3 regions of the Mesorhizobium sp. M0621 genome follow, and region 3 is predicted to be linked to each of the others. Evidence: predicted binding sites of a transcription regulator. Region 3 holds the regulator's gene; each other region holds the start of a gene.
The links. The regulator LexA, encoded in region 3, represses DNA repair genes until DNA is damaged. The targets are predictions, from matches to a motif close to TGTTCNNNNTGTGTTCNG.

Region 1 (7,865 bases), on a different contig from region 3:
CGAAGAGTTCCGTCGGCTTGACGTCGTTAGTCAAGACCCATTGGATATCGTTGACGGGATCGAGCCCGACATAGGCGGACATAAGGGACAGCCACACGTGTCGCGAGTTGTTGAAACCATCAACGCCCACCCTCTTGCCCCGCAGGTCCGTGACGCTGCGGATGCTCTCCTTGGCGATCAGTTCGAGGCATCCCGAGTGCAACCCGGTTAGCACCTTGATCGGCACGCCGCCGTCGATCGACGCGATTTGGTTCGGCGAAAAGTTGACCGAGAAATCCGTCTCACCGCGCGCGATCCACTCCGATTGGTCGACGCTTCTGTCGCCTTCTACGTAGCGAACGTCTGTGAAGCCATCTGCACGCATCAGTTCCCCGGCGATGTAAGCGCCTGCCCAGCAGTAGGAACCACCAACCCAACGCGGCAGACGAACCGTGGTCGTTTCCAGCGGCGGTTCCGCGTGGAGTGACTCCGGAAGTCCGATGATTCCGGCAGCGCCTACCATGGCGGCGCCGGCCAGGAATCGGCGGCGGGTTTGGATGATCTGCATCAGAACGCTCCCCTTCCGATTGCAAAAGGCAAATACTGGCTGGAACCGAGCAAAAGAGCATCGGCAGAGGCAAATGGTCTGGTAAGCGCGACGAGTGGTTGTGGAACCTAGCGCGCCTAGTCCGATGCGGGAGTCTTGCGCTCTCAGTCGCCGGCCCATGCATTAGCAACCGACGATATATCGACGATACGCCCCATTTGCGTAGGTTGCGAGCGCAAACTTACTACGCCTACGTCCTGCCGATTGCCTCGCCGTCATCGAGACTGCTTGGGGGGGTTGCGAATGGCCGCTTCAAGTTTGCCGCGGCAGGACCCACCCGCTGAACGTACGCTATCGTTCTTCGGACGCCAAAAGCAGCCCTTCCGCGTCGGCCCAAAGGCGACATCAGAGTATCTGCTCGGGCGTTTATCGTCTGGCACCGCAGGGTTCGGCGACAAACGTTGAGCGGTCTTAAGGCAGAATCCCGCATTGTCCCGGCCATTTCTGCGGCTTTTGCTAATCCTACCAACTTATTTGAAATCCCGCGTCTTCACCTTGATCTGGTCGATGTGCAGATGGGGATCGACGATGTTCCTCGGCCTTGGTCCTTTCGGCAGCCCGCGCGGGTCAGGCGTCGGACTGCCATGGTGGAATTCGTCGCCGCGCCCGTGCGGCAGCGGGAAGGCAGCGTCGCGATCGCCGACGCTGGCTGGACCGGCCGACAGATCGTTGAGCCGATGGGCGACGAGATGAACCACCTCCCCTTCGCGCTGGATGCGTCCGTAGACGCCGATCATGCCGGCCCCGAGCACAACCCTGCGATATTTTTCGAACACCTTGACCCACACCACCAGATTGGCGATGCCGGTCTCGTCTTCAATCGTGATGAACATCACGCCCTTGGCCGAGCCCGGCCGTTGCCGGACCAACACGAGCCCGGCGGCTTCCAGCCATTGCCCATCAGGCGCCTGCATGGCCTCGCGGCAAGAAACGATGCGCTTGTGGCGCAGGTCGGCGCGCAGGAAGGACACCGGATGATCGCGCAAGGTCAGTCCGACATGGCCATAGTCTTCAACGACCTCGCCGCCAGCCGTCATGGCACGCAAAACCACGACCGGCTCCTGGATTTCCGGCACCGTTTGCTGCTCGCGAGCCGAGGCCGCCGCAAACAGCGGCAGCGGCTCGTCGCGCAGCGCCTTGATCGCCCACAAGGCCTCACGCCTCGCCAGCGATAGGGACGATTGGAAAACGTCAGCCTGGGCGAGTTGGACCAGCGAGGCAGCGGGAACACCGGCGCGATGCCAGAGGTCATCGACCGACGCAAAGGGCTGGTCGGCGCGCGCGGTGACGATGGTGGCCGCGTCAGCATTGGCAAGACCACGGACCATGCGCAGGCCAAGTCGAACCGCAAACCGATCCTCGTCCCGAGTGGGCTCGAGCGTGCAGTCCCACCTTGATGTGTTGACGCACACAGGACGCACCTCGACACCATGGTCCCGCGCATCGCGGACGATCTGCGCCGGAGCGTAGAAGCCCATCGGCTGGGCGTTTAGAAGTGCCGCGCAGAAGACATCCGGATGATGGCACTTCATCCAGGACGACGCGTAGGCGATCAGTGCGAAGCTGGCCGCATGGCTTTCGGGAAAGCCATAACTGCCGAAGCCCTCGAGTTGCTTGAACGTCTTTTCGGCGAACTCGCGCTCATAGCCGTTCTTAACCATGCCGCCGATGAGCTTGGCGCCGAAGCTGGAAACGCCGCCGGTGTGTTTGAAGGTCGCCATGGCACGGCGAAGCTGATCGGCTTCGCCGGGGGTGAAGCCGGCGCATTCGATCGCCACGCGCATCGCCTGTTCCTGGAATAGCGGCACGCCCAGCGTTTTTCCGAGCACTTTCTCCAGCTCAGGCTTGGGATAGACAACCTCTTCCTTGCCTTCGCGCCGGCGCAGATAGGGGTGCACCATGTCGCCCTGGATCGGCCCCGGCCGCACGATCGCCACCTCAATGACCAGGTCATAGAAGGTGCGAGGCTTGATGCGTGGCAGCATCGACATCTGGGCGCGGGATTCGATCTGGAAGGTGCCGAGCGTGTCGGCCTTACGGATCATCGCATAGGTGCGCGGATCCTCGGCTGGGATCGTGGCGAGATCGAGCGTGATGCCTTTGTGTTGGACCAAGAGATCGAAGCCGCGCTTCATGCAGGACAGCATGCCGAGTGCCAGCACATCGACTTTCATGAACTTCAGAGCGTCTATGTCGTCCTTGTCCCATTCGATGACCTGACGATCCTTCATGGCGGCCGGTTCGATCGGCACCAGATCGTCGAGCCTGTCGCGGGTCAGCACGAAGCCACCGGGATGTTGCGACAAATGCCGCGGTGCGCCGATCAATTGCCTGGCCAGGTCAAGCGCGAGGCGAAGTCGGCGGTCACCGAGATTGAAGTTCAGCTCCTTGGCGTGCTTCTGCTGGACGCCTTCATCCGACCAGCCCCACACTTGCGACGACAACATCTTGATAAGGTCCTCAGGCAGACCCAGAGCCTTGCCGACATCACGCAGCGCGCCCTTCGACCGATAGCGGATGACGGTCGAGCAGAGCGCTGCGTGTTCACGTCCGTAGGTTTCGAACACCCATTGCATAACGATTTCACGCCGCTCATGTTCGAAGTCGACATCGATGTCGGGCGGCTCACGGCGCTCCTCCGAGACAAAGCGTTCGAACAGAAGATCGTTGCGGTCGGGGTCGATCGAGGTGATGCCCAGCACATAACAAACAGCGCTGTTGGCCGCAGACCCCCTGCCCTGGCATAGAATGTCCTGGCTGCGGGCAAAGCGAACGATCGAATTGACCGTCAGAAAATACGGCGCGTATTGCAGCTTCTCGATGAGCTGCAATTCATGCTTGAGCGTGGCGATAACCTTGTCCGGCACGCCTTCCGGAAAACGCTCCAATGCGCCTTCCCACGTCAGCTTCTCCAGCGCCTGCTGCGGCGTCAGATCCGGCAGCATGCGCTCTTCGGGATATTGGTAAGCGAGTTCGTCGAGAGAGAACCGGCAGCGCTCGGCGATTTCAACCGTCCGAGCGATCGCCTCGGGATGGCGGCCGAACAGGCGTGCCATCTCGTCCGGCGGCTTCAGATAGCGGTCGGCATGTCGTTCTCGCCGAAACCCGGCATCGTCGATCGTGACATTGTGCCGAATGCAGGTGACGACATCCTGCAGAATGCGCCGTGACGACTCGTGAAAAAGCACGTCGTTGGTGACGACCGTTGGCACGCCGGCCTGTCCAGCAAGGTTGGACAGATCGTGCAGGCGCAGAGCCTCGTTAGGTCGGCGCCGCAACGTCAGCGCCACATAGGCTCGATCGCCAAAAGCCTCGCGCGACCGCCGCAGCCAGAGCGCGCATGCGTCGTCGGCCTGGTCGGGAACGAACACCGCTATAAGGCCTTCGCCGTAGGCGACTATATCGGGCCAATGCAGCACACATTTCGCCTTGCCGCCGCGTTTCTTGCCGAGCGACAGCAAGCGGCACAGCCGCGAGTAGGACGCGCGGTCGGTCGGATAGGCCAGGATCGAAATCTCTTCTGCCAGATCAAGCCGGCAGCCGACGATCAACCTGACGCCGGTCGCCTTCGCCGCTTCATGTGCTCGAACGATGCCGGCCAGGCTGTTGCGATCGCAGATGCCAAGTGCCGGCATGTCCATGCTTGCTGCTTGCGCGAACAGTTCCTCGCAGGAGCTGGCGCCACGCAGGAAGGAAAAATGCGAGGTGCATTGCAGTTCGACATAGGGCACGATCATCCGAAGATGCCGTGCAGGAACCAGCGATGGGAGCCGGTCGCGGCATCCTCGCCGTCGCCAGCGCGATAGATCCAGAACCGTTCGCCGGCTTCGTCCTCGACCTGGAAATAGTCGCGCACGGCGGCAAGCTCGGCGTCGCGCTTCCACCATTCGCCAAAGACCCGCTCGGGACCATCGGCGCGCTTGACCCGCCGACGGATGCCTCTCCAGGTGAAGCTGGCCGGCGGGTGATCGGGCAGCAGCGCTATTGCCTCGATCTGCTCCGGCACGGCGAACAAACGGGCCGGACGTGGCCAATGGTCTGGCCAAGCGTCGCCGGTCTCTACCGATGCCGGAGCCACACGCCGAAACGATCGCTCAGGCACGTCGTTGGGCACTGGCGTAAATCGATAGAGCTTCTCCTCGCCGACACGATTGCCGAGTATGTCGATCAAATCCGAGATATCCGCATCCCTTTGTTCGATGAGCGAGGAGTTGGTCTGCCTGGGTGTCAACGGTTCGGCCAAGGGCGCGGACAAGCGCATCAGTTCGATACCGAAACCTGGATCGACCGTCTCGATCTTGTCGCACAACAAACGCGTCAGCCGCTTCACATCGCGGACTGGCAAGGCTGTGCCAACGCGAATGGCCTCTATGCGGTTGTCGACGCGGTAGAGCAGCAGATCGAGGCGGCGCGCGCCCAGCCCCTTCGTCTCCAGTTCGGCACACAGCGCTTGAACAAGCTTGCCGACGTAGCGGGCGATTGTCTCGGCCGCACCGATGGGCTCGCCGAAGCCGCGCTTAACCTCGACCACATCCGCCGGCCGCACTGGCTCAATCGGTTCGGCAAGGCGGCCGGCGGCTTGGTCAAGGCGTCGGCCGAGTTCCGGTCCGAAGCGCAGGGTCAGCGGCGCGCGCGGCTGCTTCAGAAGCTCGCCTGCGCTGTCGAAGCCCAATACCCGCAAACCGCTGACGATCGCGTCGGGCAACCGCAGGGCCGCGATAGGCAGAGGAAGAATCGCATCATAGGTTGCATCGACCGGCACCACATTGATGGTCTGTCCGACGTAGCGCGCAACAGCATGAGCGGCACCCCAGCTATCCGCTATCGCTGCTCGCGCCGCAATACCGGCCTGGCCGAGGCGTTCGACCATGTCGGCCAGCATCAAATGTTCACCGCCATGCAGGTGATCGGCGCCGGTGGTGTCGATGACCAATCCGTCAGGAGGATCCGCCGCCACGATCGGCGCGTAGCGGCGCAACGCCCACACGGCCAACCGCTCCAATGCCTCAGCGTCTGCCTCGGGTTCGGCATCCATGATCGCCAGACCCTGGACGAGAGCCTGCGCCTTCGTTGCCGGCATGCCGACGCGCAAGCCTGCTTCCATCGCCGCGCGATCGGCGGCAACCACCAGACGACGGTTGCCTTGCCGCCCTACCATTACGATAGGTCTATCCGGTGGCGGCGAGACGTCGCCCAATTTCCTTCTGAGCCGATCGGTCGACCAGCTTGGAAGGAAGAGCGAGACGACCCTTTGCATCACAAGCCTCCACTTCGATATCGAGCGTTTCCCCTCCACGAGACCTGATCAGTTCAAGCTGCCATCGCGCCCGGCCAATCCCCGGTACGGGGAGCGGCCTCGATGGCAAGACAGAAACCCGCCAGCGGCTGACAGAGGCCGTCGGCTGCCCGAAATCGGCGGCTTCGGTCTGGCGTCGCCAGCGACGGATGGCGATACCCATCGCGCCCGAGCCTTCCGAAGCGAGCTGCAAGCGTCGCGAGGCCGTCATCGACAGACGGGCAACTTCGGCAACCACAGCCCCAAGCCCGACGTGCCGCAGGCCTTCCTCGAAGCAAGCGAGCAAGGATTTGTCGTCGCCGGCTTCAACGTAGATCACCCGGTCGGGGTGAAGTCCGACCTGGGCGATTGCCGGCGCAAACAGATCCTGGCGGGTCACGCACCACAGCACCTTGCCTTGCGTCCTGGCCGCAACGCCCGCCGCAAAGAGCGACGCGGCAGCGCCATCGATCGCTCCATTGCCGCCGCCAGCGACCTCATGAAGGGCCCCAAGCGCCACCCCGCCCCCGGGCAGACGTCTGTCGATAGAAGCGATGCCGAAGGGCAGAACCGCCTTTTCGCGCGGTGTTCCGCCTTCGAGACGCGCAACGCGATCTCGAAGATCGGAAATGACAGCGGTTGGCGTCGATGCACTCATCTGGCCCCTGAACGCGAAATGCTAATGTATGTTCCTCATTTGTTCTCTTCCTGACAAAGAGTCAATGGGACGGGTGGGGATGGCGCGGCTTGTCACGATCTCGCGAGAGACGCTTTCTCACAGGACGATGCGGTCGAAAGCCATCTATCCCGCTGGACGTTCGCGCCGGCGAATGTCGGCGCCCCCAAGGAAAACCGGCGTATAAACCATAGTCCTGCGCGCGTCCGCTAAAGGGACATTGTCGCGAGCAGGACGAAGGAAATTCGCCTCCGCCGCGGGCGGTTAACAGGACAGCCGTAGGAGCGTCAGCATAGCGCCGGCCGCAGGATGGGACGCGGGACCGACTGTCCCCGTCCACGGCGGCCCGCATGAAGCATTCGCAACAGGGAGCCGTGGGTCCAAAATCGTATTGACTTGAATGTTCTTATTTTGTTCACTGCTTTCTCAAACTGGTACAGGAGGCGAAAATGGAACTTCGCTTGAACATCGAAGGGGCAACACCTGAAGAGCATGCGCGCGGTGTCGCGGCAGCTGACGCCGTCTTTGCGCGGGCCGGCATTACCCCGTTGCAAGGCGCAGACGGCCTGTTCGCGTTGGATGGGTGGGATATCAAAGGCTTTCCCGAAGACGATCAGCCAACTGAAGACGAGGCCCGGGCTGCTGCCGTCTGGGTGGAAGCAGACAAGGCGGCGGCAACCGCCTGCTGTGCAGGCTGGCCAGAGGAAAAGGTTCCGCATCACCAGATCATGGAACTGATCAACATTCCACGCACGCGGTTGCAGGCGGACGCGGTTGTGGACTCTTGGCCGGAACGGAAGCAACTTTATCCAGACGTCGTCGAACGGCTGGAAATCACGACCGGCCCCGATCGCCAGATTGACTTCGATATTGCCTTCGTTCTCGGCTGGGTTCCGGAGCGACCGACGTTGGATCGGGTTGAGCCACTCTCGGAAGACGGCGAGCGCATCCCTTTCTTTACCAGCGATCTTGCGCAGGTCGAAGAAATGGCTCGAAAGGCTCTCAAAGACTGGACAATCGAGATTAGTCGAGACCCATATGATGCCCATGTCTTCAACCCGGCATCTAGCCATGACGATGACGAATTGCGGATGGCGGCCTGGCGCGATTTCGACGGTGTTCCGTTCTTATGGAAAAGCCGCCAGCAAATCCTGCAATCGCGCTAACGCTGGCGATGATGCGCGGACAGTCGGTACATTTCGAATAGTTGTGGTCAAACGAGGCTGATGCCGCCAGAACGGACGCCGAAACTCGAGCGGTAGCGCCGACGGTGTCCCGAGCGAAGATCGGCGCGGTGGAGGGCTACCTCGCCGATTTGCACTCCATTT
Region 2 (7,865 bases), on a different contig from region 3:
GCTTGCGCAACTCACCCTTGAAAAACCAGTAGATCGAGCCCGCGCCCTTGCTCTCGTCCTTGGCCATCGTGCCCATCCACAAGGCGCCGCAGGGATGGACGCGCGAATCGTTGGAGCGCGTCAGCGCATTGTCGGCTTCGACAGGTGTATGCAGCGTCAGCCTGCCGGTCGCCACGTCGCGGACAAAAAGGCCGGTCTCGGTGGCGATCAGCTGGCGCTTGTCGTCGATGACGGCGATGGCGCTCGCCATTTGGCCAAGCTCATGGACGGTGGTCGAGCCGCCGGACAGCCGCTTTTCCAGAAGCTGGCTGTTGACGATGTCGAACCAGTAGAGCGTATCGGTGGCGGGATCGTAGCTCGGCCCCTCGCCGAGTTGGCAGACATGATCGGAAAAAACCGAAACGATGGCTTCGCTCATCATGCCTCTCCGCCGAACGTTGCATCCCAGGCTGTCACCGCCGCCTGGGCCCGCCCGGCCACCTCGTCGACGCTCATGCCCGGCTTGAACAGGCTGGAGCCCAGACCAAAGGCGGTCACGCCCGCCGCCTTGTAGCCGGCAAAATCTTTTTCGGAGACGCCGCCGACAGCACCGACCAGTGTTTGCGCCGGCAACACCGCGCGCATCGCGGAAATACCGGCAGCACCCAGCACGCTCGCCGGGAAGAACTTCAGCGCCGAAGCGCCTAGCTTGATCGCCAGGAAAGCCTCGGTCGGCGTGAACACACCGGGCATGGTGACCATGCCATAGTGCATGGCGCGCGCCATCACCTCGGCATCGATGTTGGGGCTGACCAGCAGCCGCCCGCCGGCCTTGTGCAGGCCATCGACATCGGCCGGCGTCAGCACCGTGCCGGCGCCGACCAGAGCCGTTTTCGGAAGCGCTTCGACGATCCCGGCGATCGACGAAAACGGCTCCGGTGAATTGAGCGGCACTTCGATCGCCTCGATGCCGGCGTCGAACAATGCTTGGCCGATGGCGACTGCCTCAGTCGGTTTCAGCCCGCGCAAGATGGCGACCAAGCCGCGCTTGAGCTTGGGAAAAGGTGCGGTCTGGCTCATGAGGCTGCTCCAATTCTGGCGATCATGCCGTTCTCGCGCGCGGCTTCAATGAGCCCGGCACGCACCGCTTCGTCGGCATCGACGACCCGGACTGCAAGCCCGGCGAGGCCGAGCGCCTCACTGTAAAGGGCGGCGAGCGCACCGGATGCCACCAGCACGACGGGCTCCGCGCCGGCGCCGTGACGACGGCTGGCCGAGGCGATCTCGCCACCGATCAACAGCCCGGACAGGCAGGCGGCGGCATCATCGGCTTTCAGATCCTGAAGCAGGCCGGCGGCGCGAATGGAAAACAGCCGCGAGGTGACATCGCCGCCTTCGGCCAGTGCGGTTTCGCACCAGCGGCGGAAGAACGGATTGTCTGCTGTGACGGGCTTCGGATGTTCGCCGAGTGAATGGCGCAGGATCGAGTGCGCGGCAAGCACGGAAAACAGTTCGCCGGTCGGCCAGGTACCAAAACCGACGACGGTGCCGTCCTCGACCAGCACCCATTTTGAATGGGTGCCGGGCATGCAGACCAACTGGCGCCCCTTGGCCGGCAGGCCGGCGCCGGCAAGTTGGGTTTCCTCGCCGCGCATGACGTCTGGCGCATCGGCCAGCCGCTGGGCAAGGCCCGGAACGATGCGGATGTCACGGCTCTGGCCGGGCACCTTGGCAGCACCGCCGAGAATGGCACTGAGCGGCGCCGGCACCGTCACGTACGGCGCTTCCAGCCAGCCCTGGCGGGAGCCGGCCATGCCGCAGATGATCACGGGCAGTGCTTCCGGTGCTCCCATCGCCGCCAGATGCCCTTCAAGGATGGTAGAAAAGCCCTTTTGCTGGGCGGTGATCAGGCCATCATCGCCGCGGCGTTCGGCTAGCAGCTTGCCTTGTCCGTCGACCAGCCAGACCCGCATGCGGGTCGTGCCCCAGTCGACGGCGGCGACCGCCGATGCGTTGCTGGCAAACTCCGGGCTCACAGGAAGCCTCCATCGACGATCAGCATCTGCGCGGTCAGCATGCGCGAGGCGTCAGAGGCCAGGAACAGCACCGTGCCGACGATGTCGTCGGGCTGCATCACCTGCTTGATGCACTGCTTGGCGACATGGGCGGCAAGCGCCTGTTCGGTCACCCAGAGTTCCTTCTGCCGCTCGGTGATCACCCAGCCCGGCGCGATGGCGTTGACGCGGATGCCGTCGACGCCGAGCTTGCCGGCCAACCCCTTGGTCAGACCAAGGATACCGGCCTTGGCGGCGGTGTAGGACGGCATGTCGGGATGGTTGATCAGGTAGGATGTCGAGGTGAAGTTGATGATCGAGCCGCCGCCGGCCCGCTTCATGCCCGGCGCTACCGCCTGCGCGGTGAAGAAATGCGGCCGCAGATTGACGGCCTGGTTGTTGTCCCAGAATTCGACCGTCACGTCCTCGACGGCGTGGCGTTCGTCCCATGCGGCATTGTTGACCAGCACGGTGACGTCGCCGTGCGCCTCTGCCGCCCTGGCTACCGAAGCCCGCAAGGCCTCGACGTCGCGCAAATCGGTCTTGAGATAGAGCGGCCGCCGCCCGAACTCCTTCTCGATGCGGTCGGCAAGTATCGTGCTTGGACCATCGGCGATATCGATGAAGGCGACATTGGCGCCCTGGCGCACAAACCCCTCGGTCAGTGCCGCGCCAATCCCGGAGCCGCCGCCGGTGATCAGCACCGAAGCGCCTTCCAGGTCGGCAAAATTCGCCGATGGCATCATATCTTTTCTCTCCGAGCGCATGACCCCGAAAATCGGATCGATTTTCGGAAAGGGATCATGCGCAAATATAAAATGCTACAACGTCCTTTGCGCGTCCTGAAGGAGGCGCGGCGCTGTAGCCAGACCGGCGCGCATCCTAGCCACGCAAGGCGCGCGGGCAAGGGCGAACCTTCGGATTTCTGGCCTTATGTCAGACAAAACGACAATGCGCCGCATCGGATTGCGCACAGTGGCATCATCGGGATTGGCGGCGGCTTCGAGACCAGCGATCAGATCGCCTTGGCGCGCAGGGCGCCGCGGAAAGAATCGCGGAGGTAGCCGAGCGTGGCGGCGGCATCGGCCGGCTTGCCGAACAGATAGCCTTGCCCGCCGGCGCAGCCGAACTGGACCAGACGATCGGCCTGCGCTTCCTGCTCGATGCCCTCGGCGACCACATCCATGCCGAGCCCCTCGCACATGGCGAGAATGGCGCGGATGATGTGTTCGGACGGCCTATCATCGAGAATCGAGGAGACGAAGGCGCGGTCGATCTTGAGCTTGTCGAAATGGAATTCGCGCAGGCGGCCGAGCGAGGACTGGCCGGTGCCGAAATCGTCGAGCGAAACGCGGATGCCGACGCGGCGCAGGTCTTCGACGATCTGCGCGGCCGAGGCCGGGTCGTTCATCAGGCCGGTCTCGGTGATCTCGATCTCCAGCCGGCGCGGATCGAAGCCGGTGCGATCGAGGATCGCCAGTATGTGCAGGCCGGTGTTCTGGTCGACGAGCTGCGAGGGTGACAGGTTGAACGACAGGAACAGGTCCTTCGGCCAGCTCCGGGCCGCCTCGGTCGCCTTGCGCAGCACCAGCTGCGACAGCGGGCCGATGATGCCGCGCTCCTCGGCGATGGGAATGAAGACGGTTGGCGGCACGGAGCCGAGGTCGCGATCGGTCCAGCGCGCCAGCGTCTCGAAGCCTATGGTGCGGCGCGTGTTGAGGTCGACGATGGGCTGGAAATGCGGTTCCACCTCGCCGGCCGAGACGGCGCGGCGCAGCGCCTGTTCGATGCGGGTGACGCGCTTGGCCGCCTCTTCCATCTCGCGGGTGTAGACGACGACGCGGCCACGCCCGGAACGCTTGGCGTGGTAGAGCGCCGTCTCTGCCTTGTTGATGAGGATCTCAGTGGTTTCGTCGCCCGAAGAGAACAGCGAGCAGCCGACCGAAGCCGAGAGCCTGGCGGTGCGTTCGCCGACATCGTAGGGCGCCGACAGGATCTCGATCAGCATGCGCGACTTTTCGGCCGCCGCTTCCTCACTGAACACCATCGGATAGAGAAAGGCGAATTCGTCGGCGCCGATGCGGCAGACCGTGGAGTAGCCGTCCATCGAGGCGCGCAGCCGCATCGCGACCTGGATCAGGATATCGTCACCGGCCTTGTGTCCGAACAGGTCATTGATCGGCTTGAAGCCGTCGAGGTCGAGGATGCCGACGGTAAAAGGTGCGGGGTCGTCGGCACGATCGCTGATCAGGCGATCGACCTTGTCGAAGAACCGGCGATGGTTGCCAAGCCCGGTCAACGGATCTGTGAATGCCAGATCCGTGCTCTCCCTGTTTGCCTGACCGGTGCCAAACGAAGTTTGCATCGGTGTCCCTGTTTTGTGACGTCGGAATTTATTTCGAGACTGGCAGCAAACCCTTTAGGAAACGTATCGCGAAATAGATTTTTCACGGGTAAAGCGCATGACCTTCGGGAAGGTCGAGACGGGTGCGTCAAACCTTTGTTTTCACGCACATCTTCAGCCGTTTCCCGCCGTTGGATGACGCGGCGCCTCGCCTTGTCTCCAGATGGCTGGCGAGATCGGGGGCCGACCTGGCTTTGCGGCTTGCTTATGCCAATCTTCAAAAGGTCGCGATTGGCAGACGCACAGTGAGCCTGTACAGGCAAGACAGTCGCCCCATCCGAGTCCGCCGGAGACCCGCCATGAAGCTGAAAATCGCCGTCCAGATGGACCACATCTCCACCGTGTCGATCGCCGGCGACACCTCGTTCGCGCTGTCGCTGGAAGCGCAACGGCGCGGCCACCAACTGTTCCATTACACGCCCGAGCGGCTGTCGCTGCGCGACGGCAAGGTGTTTGCCCGCATCGAGGAAATGCAGGTGCGCGACGAGAAAGGCAGCCACTATTCGCTGGGCGAGAAGGTGCGCACCGATCTGTCGGAGATGGACGTCGTCCTGCTGCGCCAGGATCCGCCCTTCGACATGAACTACATCACCACCACGCACATCCTCGAGCGCATCCATCCCGGGACGTTGGTGGTCAACGATCCGGCCTGGGTGCGCAACAGCCCGGAAAAGATCTTCGTCACCGAGTTTTCCGACCTGATGCCGGACACGCTGATCACCAAGGATCCGCTGGAAGTGGCCGCCTTCCGCAAGGAGTTCGGCGACATCATCATCAAGCCGCTCTACGGCAATGGCGGCGCCGGCATCTTCCATCTGCTGGAGGGCGACCGCAACCTTGCCTCGCTGCTCGAAATGTTCGGCCAGATGTTCCGTGAACCCTATATCGTGCAGCGCTATCTGAAGGACGTGCGCAAGGGCGACAAGCGCATCATCCTGATCGACGGCGAGCCGGTCGGCGCCATCAACCGGGTGCCGGCCGAACATGATTCCCGCTCCAACATGCATGTCGGCGGCCGCGCCGAAAAGACCGAACTGACGGAGCGCGAACGCGAGATCTGCGCCCGCATCGGGCCCTCGCTGAAGGAGCGCGGCTTCATCCTGGTCGGCATCGACGTGATCGGCGACTACATGACCGAGATCAACGTGACCTCGCCGACCGGCGTGCGCGAAGTCCAACGCTTCGGCGGCGCCGACATCGCCGGCCTGTTCTGGGACGCGGTCGAGGACAAGCGGAAGTAACCGTTTTCATTTTGTCTTAACATGTTCCGCTTTTGCAACCGGGCACAACCTGACCGCGACCGGGGCGGTTGCATGTTCCTGCAGTGTTCATGGTTTGACCAGGCGATTAGCGAAAGGCTTTTCCTTCCTCGCCGCTGACCTGCTGTTCCTTGTTGGTTGCGTGATCGCTAAATATGTATGTGTAGTCCGAAGCCTGAAGGCCCACGCCATGAAAATTAATGTCGTCTATGCGCATCCATTAGTCGACAGCTACCAGGCATCGCTCCACAAACGGGTCGTTCAGACCCTCAAGGCCAGGGGAGACGAGGTCGTTGATTTCGATCTCCATCAAATGAAGTTCGATCCTGTGATGCATGCCGAAGAAAGACGCGGCCACTTCGATCCTGCTCAAGCACCCGGCGACTTGCAGATTTACATCGATGCGTTGAGATGGGCGGAAGCTTGCGTTTTCTGCTTTCCCACATGGTGGTCGGGCATGCCTGCAATCCTGAAGGGCTATTTCGATCGAGTTTGGCGACCAGGGGTGGCTTACGAATTGCCGGCAGACGGTGGCACGATCAAGCCGGCGCTATTGAACATCCGGCGGATCGGCGTCGTTACCACATGCGGGTCGCCATGGTGGTATACCGAACTCTACATGCAAAACCCGGGGAGGAAAGTGCTGCTGCGAGGCCTCAAGACTATGTGCGGCCGCAACGTGAAGCACCTCTATTTGACGAAATATTCTGTCGAGAGCATTTCTTATGACAAAAGGGAAATGTTCGCCCGCAAGGTGGAGCGCCTGTTTGACAAATTCTAGCCATCCACGCTCGGGTATCTCATCCCTGATGCGAGCGAGCTTTTGACAAAGCGGGCGCTCGAGCTTCCGATCGAGCCCAACTTATGAACGCGCGTCCTTGCCGGCAGCATTCTTCACCGTTGTGAGGCGGCCACATGTTCTTGTAATGTTCTTGCCTAACTCTGAAATCTGTGGTTGTCTCCCTTGACTTCGCTCACACCCTGGTCGCCAGGGCATGGGCGAACCACTATCCGGGGGCAAGAAATGGTGGCGCGGGTTCGCACGGTCGCTTTCCAGGGCATCGAGGCCGTGCCGGTCGACGTGCAGGTGATGATTGCGCCCGGCAAGGTCAACATGCACATCGTCGGTCTTGGCGACAAAGCGGTCGCCGAAAGCCGCGAGCGGGTGCAGGCGGCGCTGCATGCATCGGGCCTGTCGATGCCGTCGAAGAAGGTCACGGTCAATCTGGCGCCCGCCGACCTGCCCAAGGAGGGCAGCCACTACGATCTGCCGATCGCGCTTGGCCTGATGGCGGCGTTGGGCGCCATTCCGGGCGACATGCTGGCCGGCTATGTCGTGCTCGGCGAATTGTCGCTCGACGGCACGATTGCCGCGGTCGCCGGCGCCTTGCCGGCAGCGATCGGGGCCAATGCCGAAGGCAAGGGCCTGATCTGCCCGTTCGCCTGCGGGCCGGAAGCGGCCTGGGCCGGCAAGGATATCGACATTCTGGCGCCGCGCAGCCTGATCGCCATCGCCAATCATTTTCGCGGCACGCAGGTGCTGTCACGGCCGGAAGCCGGCATCCACGCCGCGGCGCGCGACCTGCCCGACCTCGCCGACATCAAGGGCCAGGAGACCGCCAAGCGGGCGCTGGAAGTGGCGGCCGCCGGTGGGCATAATTTGCTGATGATCGGGCCACCGGGATCGGGAAAATCGATGCTGGCGCAGCGGCTGCCGTCGATTTTGCCGCCGTTGGCGCCAAAGGAACTGCTCGAGGTGTCGATGATCGCCTCGGTGGCGGGAGAACTCGGCGAGGGCAAGCTGACCGACCGGCGGCCGTTCCGCGCGCCGCACCACTCGGCCTCGATGGCGGCGATGGTCGGCGGTGGCATCCGCGCACGGCCGGGCGAAGTGTCGCTTGCCCATCATGGCGTGCTGTTCCTCGACGAATTTCCGGAGTTCACGCCGCAGACGCTCGATGCGCTGCGCCAGCCGCTGGAAACCGGCGACTGCATGATCGCACGCGCCAACCATCGCGTCACATATCCGGCGCGCATCCAGCTGGTCGCGGCGATGAACCCGTGCCGCTGCGGCATGGCCGGCGAGCCCGGCTATCGCTGCCTGCGCGGCGACCGCTGCCGCACCGACTACCAGGCGCGCATCTCAGGCCCGCTGCTCGACCGCATCGA
Region 3 (7,865 bases):
ATCACCGCCATCGGGTGCGCATCGCGGCGGAAACCGGTGAAGAAGCGCGACATCTGCTCGTGCACCATGGTGTGGCGCGTCACGCGGTAGTCGAAATCGTCCTTCTGCGCCTTGGTCGGCAATTCACCGTAGAGCAGGAGATAGCAAACCTCGAGGAAGTCGCCGTGTTCGGCCAACTGGTCGATCGGATAGCCGCGGTGCAAGAGAATGCCGGCGTCGCCGTCGATGAAGGTGATTTCGGACTCGCAGCTTGCCGTCGAGGTGAAGCCGGGATCGTAGGTGAAGGCGCCGGTGGTGGAGTAGAGCGAGGCGATGTCGATGACATCAGGCCCGACCGAACCGCTTCGCACCTTGAATTCATGGGTCTTGCCGGCGAATGCAAGCGTTGCCGTGGCCTCCTGGGTCTTGCCGCCCAAATCCAGTTTTTTCGCAGCTTCGGTCATTGCAAACTCCTTCTTGTTTCCTCATGCCGGCAAAGGCAAATTCTGCAAAGCGACACGTCGAAATCACCGCAATGCGCGTATTCGCCACCGCATTTCAGGAGGGTGCGTGCCAGATTGGGCCAAGGCCTAATGTTGCACTGCGAAACCCGCCTTTCAATGCCAATCTTCTTGGGCCAGTTTGCTCCTAATCGATTTGGTCTGCTATGCGCGCCAGGCTTTCCTCGCGGCCGAGCACGGCAAGCACATCGAACACGCCCGGCGAGGTGCTCTTGCCGGTCAATGCGGCGCGCAAAGGCTGGGCCACGGCGCCGAGCTTGTGGCCGCCGGCCGTAGCAACCTCGCGGATCGCGGCCTCCGCTGCAGCCGCCGTCCAGTCGCTCGTAAGCCCGTTCAAAGCTTCGTGAGCGCCGCGCAGGATCTTGCGGGCATCGGCATTGAGCAAGAGGGCCGCCTTGTCGTCGATCGGCAGTGGCCGCGTGGCGAACAGGAAGGCGGCGCCATCGACGAGTTCGACCAGCGTTTTGGCGCGCTCCTTCAGGCCCGGAAGTGCCGCCAGCAACTGCGCCTTGTTGCTGTCGTTCAGGCGCGCCGCCATCGCCGGGCCGCCTTCGAGATAGGGCAGAGTGGCGATGAAGATATCGAACAGTTCGGCGTCGCTCATGCGGCGCATATGCGCGCCGTTGATCGCCTCCAGCTTGGCGAAGTCGAATCGGGCCGCGCCCTTGTTGACATCGCCGATATCGAACCAGGAAATCATGTCCTCGATCGACATGATCTCGTCGTCGCCATGGCTCCAGCCGAGGCGCGCCAGGTAGTTCAGCAGCGCCTCGGGCAGATAACCCATGGCACGATAGGCCTCGACGCCCAGCGCGCCGTGCCGTTTCGACAGCTTGGCGCCATCGGCACCGTGAATCAGCGGGATATGCGACATGGACGGCACGTCCCAGCCCATGGCGTTGTAGATCACCGTCTGGCGGGCGGCGTTGGTCAGATGATCGTCGCCGCGAATGATATGGGTTACGCCCATGTCATGATCGTCGACGACGACGGCATGCATATAGGTCGGGTTGCCGTCCGAACGCAGGATGATGAAGTCATCGAGATCCTTGTTGGGAAAGCGCACCTCGCCCTGGACACGGTCATGGACGATGGTCTCCCCCTCGGTCGGCGCCTTGATGCGGATGGCGCCCTTGGCGCCTGCAGGCGCTTCTGAGGGGTCACGGTCACGCCAGCGGCCATCATAGCGTGGCGGCAGTCCCTTGGCTCTGGCCGCCTCGCGCATCGCCTCCAGCTCGGCTGGCGTGGCATAGCAATAATAGGCCTTGCCCATGCGCACCAGCTCCTCGGCCACCTCGCGATGGCGCGGCGCACGCTCGAACTGCGACACCGGCTCACCGTCCCAGCTGAGGCCGAGCCAGGAAAGCCCGTCGAGGATGGCAGAGGTCGCGGCTTCGTTGGAGCGTTCGCGGTCGGTGTCCTCGATGCGCAGCAGCATCGTGCCGCTCGTGTGCTTTGCGTACAGCCAGTTGAACAGCGCCGTGCGCGCGCCGCCTATATGCAGGTAGCCGGTGGGCGAGGGGGCAAAACGGGTTACGACCTTGTCGGACATGGAACTCTCGGAAAGCATCTGAAGCGGGGTGCGGTTGCGCGGACTTTCGCGCGCCCGGCGTTCATGTAGCATAGGGTGTCGAGGGCGCAAGGGGCAGACCCGATGGCTGGACGAGGCTGGGGCTCGGATCAGGGCGAGGACGCTGCCGTTGGCGTCAGCGAGCGATCCCTGTTTGCGCCTCTGCCAACTCCGCTGCCGACGCCATCGCCCCTCATGCCGGATCCCGGCAAGGCGCCGCTTCAAGCGGATGTCTCCGCCTCCGTTCCAACTGCCGAAACCGGCAGGATCGTACGCGTGCGCCGGCAAATCGGCCGGATTTCGCTGCCTCGCCTGCGCCATAGCGTGGCCGCGGCCGCAGGGCTGGAACTCGACCGTGGCGTGGCCTTCCTGCTGGTGCCGGTCTGCCTGGCGAGCGGAGCAATCGGCTATTTTTCGCTGGCGGCGGAGCCGAACTTCGCAAAGCCTGTCGCAGTCGTCATCTTGGCGGGGCTCTGTGCGCTGGTCTCGCGTTCCTGGCCGAAAACCCATTTGTGCTTCATGGCGGCGCTTTTGTGTGTGCTCGGGGTGCTCGCCGCAAAGGTCGAGACATGGCGCGCCGGCACACAGATGCTGGGTTCGGAAATCTCGACGCAGGTGACCGGCCGGATCGTCTCGCTCGACCGGATGGAGAGCGGCCGCATCCGGCTGACCATCGACGTGACGTCGACTGCAAGGCCGAAACTGCGCTATGCGCCGGAGAGGGTGCGGCTTTCGACACGAAAGATCCCGGCGGACATGACCGCCGGCTCCCTGATCACTGGATATGCCAGGCTGTTGCCGCCGACCGGGCCGGTGCGGCCGGACAGCTACGACTTCTCCTTCGACAGCTATTTCGCCGGCATCGGCGGCAGCGGGTTCTTTCTCGGCAATCCAAAACTCGTCGTCACCGACGACTATATGCCGCTGGCGGCCCGCCTTTCCTCGGGGATAGAAAAAGCCCGTGAAGCGATTGCCGACCACATCAGGGGCAGCGTCGGTGGCGCCGAAGGCGAGATCGCCGCGGCGCTGATCGTCGGCGTACGCGCCGGCATTCCCGATGAAATCAATGAAGCGATGCGGCGTACCGGCATCTACCACATCATCTCTATTTCCGGACTGCACATGGCGTTGGTCGCCGGCACCATCATGGGTTTGCTGCGCGGCGCCTTCGCCTTGTTTCCGGACTTTTCCGCGCGTCGTCCGGTAAAAAAATATGCCGCCGCCGCGGCACTTTTCTCGATCGCCGCCTATCTCATCATTTCCGGCGTCGTCGTTGCCGCCGAGCGCAGTTTCATCATGCTGGCGGTGATGCTGATTGCCGTGCTGTTCGATCGAGCGGCGCTGACGATGCGCAATCTGGCAATTTCGGCAATCGCCGTCATTGTGGTGTCGCCGCACGAGGTGGTCGGCCCGAGTTTCCAGATGTCCTTCGCCGCGACCGCCGCACTCGTCGGCGCCTACGCCGGCTGGGCGGATCATCGTGCAGGAAAGGCGAGACCACCGCCGCCAAAGCGATCGCTGCCCAGTTTCCTGACGCGAAAATTCCTGCTGGCGGCGGGCGGCCTTTCCATGACTTCCATCATCGCCGGCGGCGCCACGGCGCTGTTTGCCATCTGGCATTTTCAGCGTGTGTCGCCGCTCAGCCTGTTCGCCAATCTGGCCATCATGCCCATCGTGACAGTCGTGATGTTTCTGGCCGTCGCCAGCGCGTTGCTGATGCCGTTCGGGTTGGACTGGCCGGCCCTCTACCTGATGGGCAAGGGACTGACGCTGATGATCGCCATATCGGGCTGGATCTCCGAGCGTTCGCCCGTCGATGCGGTTGGACTGATTTCTCAGCAGTCTGTCCTGCTGGTGGCGATTGCCCTGGTCATCGCGACGATGGCGACGACATGGCTGCGGCTCGCGGCTCTTCCCTTCGCGCTTGCCGGCCTGCTGACCGTCTCGGATACGCGCGCACCTGACGTGCTGATCTCGGAGGACGCAAGGCTGGTTGCGTTGCCGATCGGCGGTGGCGAACTTGCCGTCAGCCGCGCGCGCCCGAACGAATTCACCGTGGACAATTGGAAACGCGCGCTGACATCCGAAACCATCGTCATGCCGGAGGTGTTCAACGAAGGCGATGGCCAATTCGACGTCAGGGATGCCGCTGAAATGCCGCCGGGAGCGCCGTTCTATTGCACATCAGGCGTTTGTCTCGCCAGGCATCCGTCCGGTGCATTCATTGCCTATGTCGAGGATCGAAAGGACACCTGGAAAGCCTGCGGCTTCGCCGACCTGATCGTCATCAATGACGCGACGGCATATGACGCCTGTCACAACCCGCTGGTTCTCGTCATCACCAAGCGGCAACTGGCCCGCAAAGGCAGTGCTGCCGTCTTCTTCGATCGCCAATCGGCGACCACACCAGCGACAATCAGCTTCGCCGTGGACAGGCCATATCGACCCTGGCACGTACAACGCAAATTCTCGCGTGAGGCGAGGGGACTGCCGCCCTTCAAGAGACCCGAGAAGCCAGCGATTAAACCGCAGCCGCCTCAGTAGCGGCGGATCAGGCCAACGAGCTTGCCTTGCACCTTGACCCTGTCGGGCCCGAAAATCCGGGTCTCATAGGCCGGATTGGCTGCTTCGAGAGCAATCGAGGCGCCCTTGCGGCGGAACCGCTTCAGCGTCGCTTCCTCTTCATCCACCAGCGCCACGATGATCTCGCCGGGGCTGGCCGTATCGGCATTGCGGATGATGACGGTATCGCCGTCGAAGATGCCGGCCTCGATCATCGAGTCGCCCTTGACCTCCAGGGCATAGTGCTCGCCGCCCATGATCATGTCCGGCGGCACCGAGATCGAATGTGTCTGATGCTGGATGGCGTCGATCGGCACACCGGCGGCGATACGACCCATCACCGGGATCGACACGGCGGAGACCACGTCGTCGTCATTGCCGGCCGAAGGCATCCGCGAAGACGCCGGCTTGATCTGCCGGCCAAGGCCGCCCTGACCGAGACTGGTCTGACCAAGACTGCCCTGGATGACGCTTGGCGAGAACTTTTTCGCCGCGTTGAGGCCGGGCGCGATCGAGTCCGGCAACCGCAGCACTTCCAGCGCGCGTGCCCGGTTGGGCAGCCGGCGAATGAAGCCGCGCTCTTCCAGAGCCGTGATCAGTCGATGAATTCCGGATTTGGAGGCAAGGTCGAGCGCCTCCTTCATCTCGTCGAAGGATGGCGGAATGCCGCTTTCCTTCAGGCGTTCATGGATGAACATCAGCAGTTCGTGTTGCTTGCGTGTCAGCATGGCGGCCCCCAGGGTACCTAAAACCAGAATCAGAAAACAAACCCAGAACAAACACTATCTGTTCCAGTTGTGTTCCGCAACTGTTTAAAGTTTAATGAATTTATTAAGGGGATCGAAATTATTGGCAGCTCGCTGCCAGGCCTCGCCGACGGCTGCATCCCGTCGCAATGCGCTTGCCGGCATTGAAATTGTTATGGTTAATAGCCTGTGGCCCATCCCAAGCTCAGGCCTGGCATGAGTTGCGATAGGCCCTCGACGGTGGGCATTCCGGGCATTCGTTTGCCGTGAACGAAACGAAGCCAAAATGCCAACCTTGGTTAATAACTGCAATCAGCGCGGCCACCAGCGGCGAACTCATTTGCGAGCTGGAAATTCGTCCTCCGTCATCCGACCAAGGGGCAAGGCCGGCGACAACAGATCGTCGGGACGGCTGCGTCAGGTAACGGCCTCCTTGACGGCGAAACGCTGGTCCTTCCATGCACCCGTGCGCAGAATGTCTTCCAGCACCTCAACCGCCAGCCACACATCCTTGTAGCCGACATAGAGTGGCGTGAAGCCGAAACGGATGGTCGATGGCGCGCGGAAGTCACCGATCACCCCCCGCTCGATCAGCGCCCGCATGATTTGATAGCCATGATCGTGAAGGAACGACACCTGGCTGCCGCGCCTGGTCGCGTCGCGGGTGCTCTCCAGCGTGAGACCATAGGCGCCGCACTTCGCCTCGACGAGCTGGATGAACAGTTCGGTCAGCGCGACGCTCTTCTTTCGCAATGCCGCCATGTCGACGTCGTTCCAGATGGCAAGCGCACCTTTGAGCGCCCGCATCGACAGGACCGGCTGCGTGCCGCACAGAAAGCGGCGGATGCCGGTGCCGGCCACATAACCCCGTTCGAAGGCAAAGGGGCGTGCATGCCCCCACCAGCCGCTGAGTGGCTGGCTGATCTCGCCATGGTGGCGCTGGGCGGCATAGATGAAGGCCGGCGCGCCCGGACCGCCGTTGAGGTACTTGTAGGTGCAGCCGACAGCGAAATCGGCATTTGCGCGGTCGAGCTCGACCGGCAGAGCGCCCGCGGTGTGGCATAGATCCCAGACGATCAGCGCTCCGGCCGCATGAGCCTTGCGCGTCAGCGCCGCCATGTCGCGCAGTTCACCGGATTTGTAATTGACGTGGTTGACCAGCACCACCGCGACGCTTTCATCGATCAGTTCTTCAATGGTTGGTGCGTCGACGCCCGCGAGACGCAGCAAGGCGCCATCCCGGGTCGAGGCCACGCCTTCGGCGATGTACAGGTCGGTGGGAAAACTGTCACCCTCGGCGACGATGGCCAACCGGCCGGGCCGCATCTCCATCGCCGCATGCAACACCTTGTAGATGTTGGTCGATGTCGTGTCGCAGACGACGGTCTGGCCGGCCGCGGCTCCGATCAGGCGTCCAAGCTGATCACCGAGTTCGACCGGCATCTCGAACCATCCGGCCGTATTCCAGGCCCGGATGAGATCCTGGGCCCATTCCTTGGTCGCCGCCTGCTGCAGCTCGCCGAAAACGGCATGCGACGCTGCCCCGAGAGAATTGCCATCGAGATAGATCACCCCCTCCGGCAGAATGAAACGGTCGCGCATGGCACGCAGCGGATCCGTGGCATCCATCGCTTCGATCGCAGCGAGATCAGGAATTCCACACATGGTCGGTCAATCCTCGGTTGTTCGCGAAGGGTTTTCCGCCACAAGCGCGTCCCCTCGGTATGCCTGTTCTCATTTCGATGATGTCAGAGCCGGGTGCGGACGGTCCACAGCTCCGGAAACAGCACGACCTCAAGCATCTTCTTGAGATACGAGGCACCCGATGTACCGCCGGTGCCGCGTTTCAGGCCGATGATGCGTTCGACCGTGGTGACATGGTTGAAGCGCCAGCGGCGGAAATAATCCTCGAAGTCGACCAGTTTCTCGGCCAGCTCGTAGAACATCCAGTAGCGCTGCGGGTCGCGGTAAATGGTCTGCCAGGCGACCAGGACCTCTTCATTCTCGGTTCGTGTCCCACGCCAGTCCGTGCGCCTGGCGTCGGCACCGATGTCGAATCCGTTGCGCGCCAAAAGCAGTAGCGCCTCGTCGTAGAGCGACGGCTCTGCCAGGATCGCCTCCAGCTTTCCGCTGAGGTCCGGTCGGTGCTTGTGCGGCCCGAGCATGGCAAGGTTGCGGTTGCCTGCCATGAATTCGATGGCACGATACTGCCAGGACTGGAAACCCGAGGACTGCCCGAGCGCGTCGCGGAACTCGGTGTATTCGCTGGGCGTCATCGTCCGCAGCACGTCCCAGGCGTTGTTCAACTGCTCGAAGATGCGGGCGACGCGCGACAGCATCTTGAAGCTCGGCTCGAGGCGGTCGGCGCGGATCGAACGGATCGCGGCGCCGATCTCGTGCAGAGCGAGCTTCATCCAGAGTTCAGAGGTCTGGTGCTGGATGATGAACAGCATCTCGTCATGCGCCGACGACAGCGGCGTCTGGGCC

Region 1: NKI38_RS10970 (ImuA family protein) is a predicted target of LexA. The motif match lies at 6,549-6,566, and genes of this name have one in related genera.
Region 2: NKI38_RS19730 (YifB family Mg chelatase-like AAA ATPase) is a predicted target of LexA. The motif match lies at 6,613-6,630, and genes of this name have one in related genera.

What each region holds. Positions count from the first base shown of each region.
Region 1 covers NZ_JAMYQF010000011.1:131,825-139,689, reverse strand. The annotation lists gene NKI38_RS10985 (ABC transporter substrate-binding protein) at 1-547, opposite strand, end outside; gene NKI38_RS10980 (error-prone DNA polymerase) at 1,057-4,323, opposite strand; gene NKI38_RS10975 (DUF6504 family protein) at 4,320-5,843, opposite strand; gene NKI38_RS10970 (ImuA family protein) at 5,755-6,519, opposite strand; gene NKI38_RS10965 (hypothetical protein) at 6,987-7,703, shown strand.
Region 2 covers NZ_JAMYQF010000029.1:978-8,842, reverse strand. The annotation lists gene NKI38_RS19765 (SMP-30/gluconolactonase/LRE family protein) at 1-418, opposite strand, end outside; gene NKI38_RS19760 (2-dehydro-3-deoxy-6-phosphogalactonate aldolase) at 418-1,059, opposite strand; gene NKI38_RS19755 (2-dehydro-3-deoxygalactonokinase) at 1,056-2,015, opposite strand; gene NKI38_RS19750 (SDR family NAD(P)-dependent oxidoreductase) at 2,012-2,779, opposite strand; gene NKI38_RS19745 (putative bifunctional diguanylate cyclase/phosphodiesterase) at 3,049-4,398, opposite strand; gene gshB (glutathione synthase) at 4,737-5,678, shown strand; gene NKI38_RS19735 (NAD(P)H-dependent oxidoreductase) at 5,887-6,477, shown strand; gene NKI38_RS19730 (YifB family Mg chelatase-like AAA ATPase) at 6,721-7,865, shown strand, end outside.
Region 3 covers NZ_JAMYQF010000042.1:11,344-19,208, forward strand. The annotation lists gene gltA (citrate synthase) at 1-443, opposite strand, end outside; gene gltX (glutamate--tRNA ligase) at 628-2,052, opposite strand; gene NKI38_RS24040 (ComEC/Rec2 family competence protein) at 2,155-4,614, shown strand; gene lexA (transcriptional repressor LexA) at 4,608-5,360, opposite strand; gene kynU (kynureninase) at 5,796-7,043, opposite strand; gene kynA (tryptophan 2,3-dioxygenase) at 7,127-7,865, opposite strand, start outside.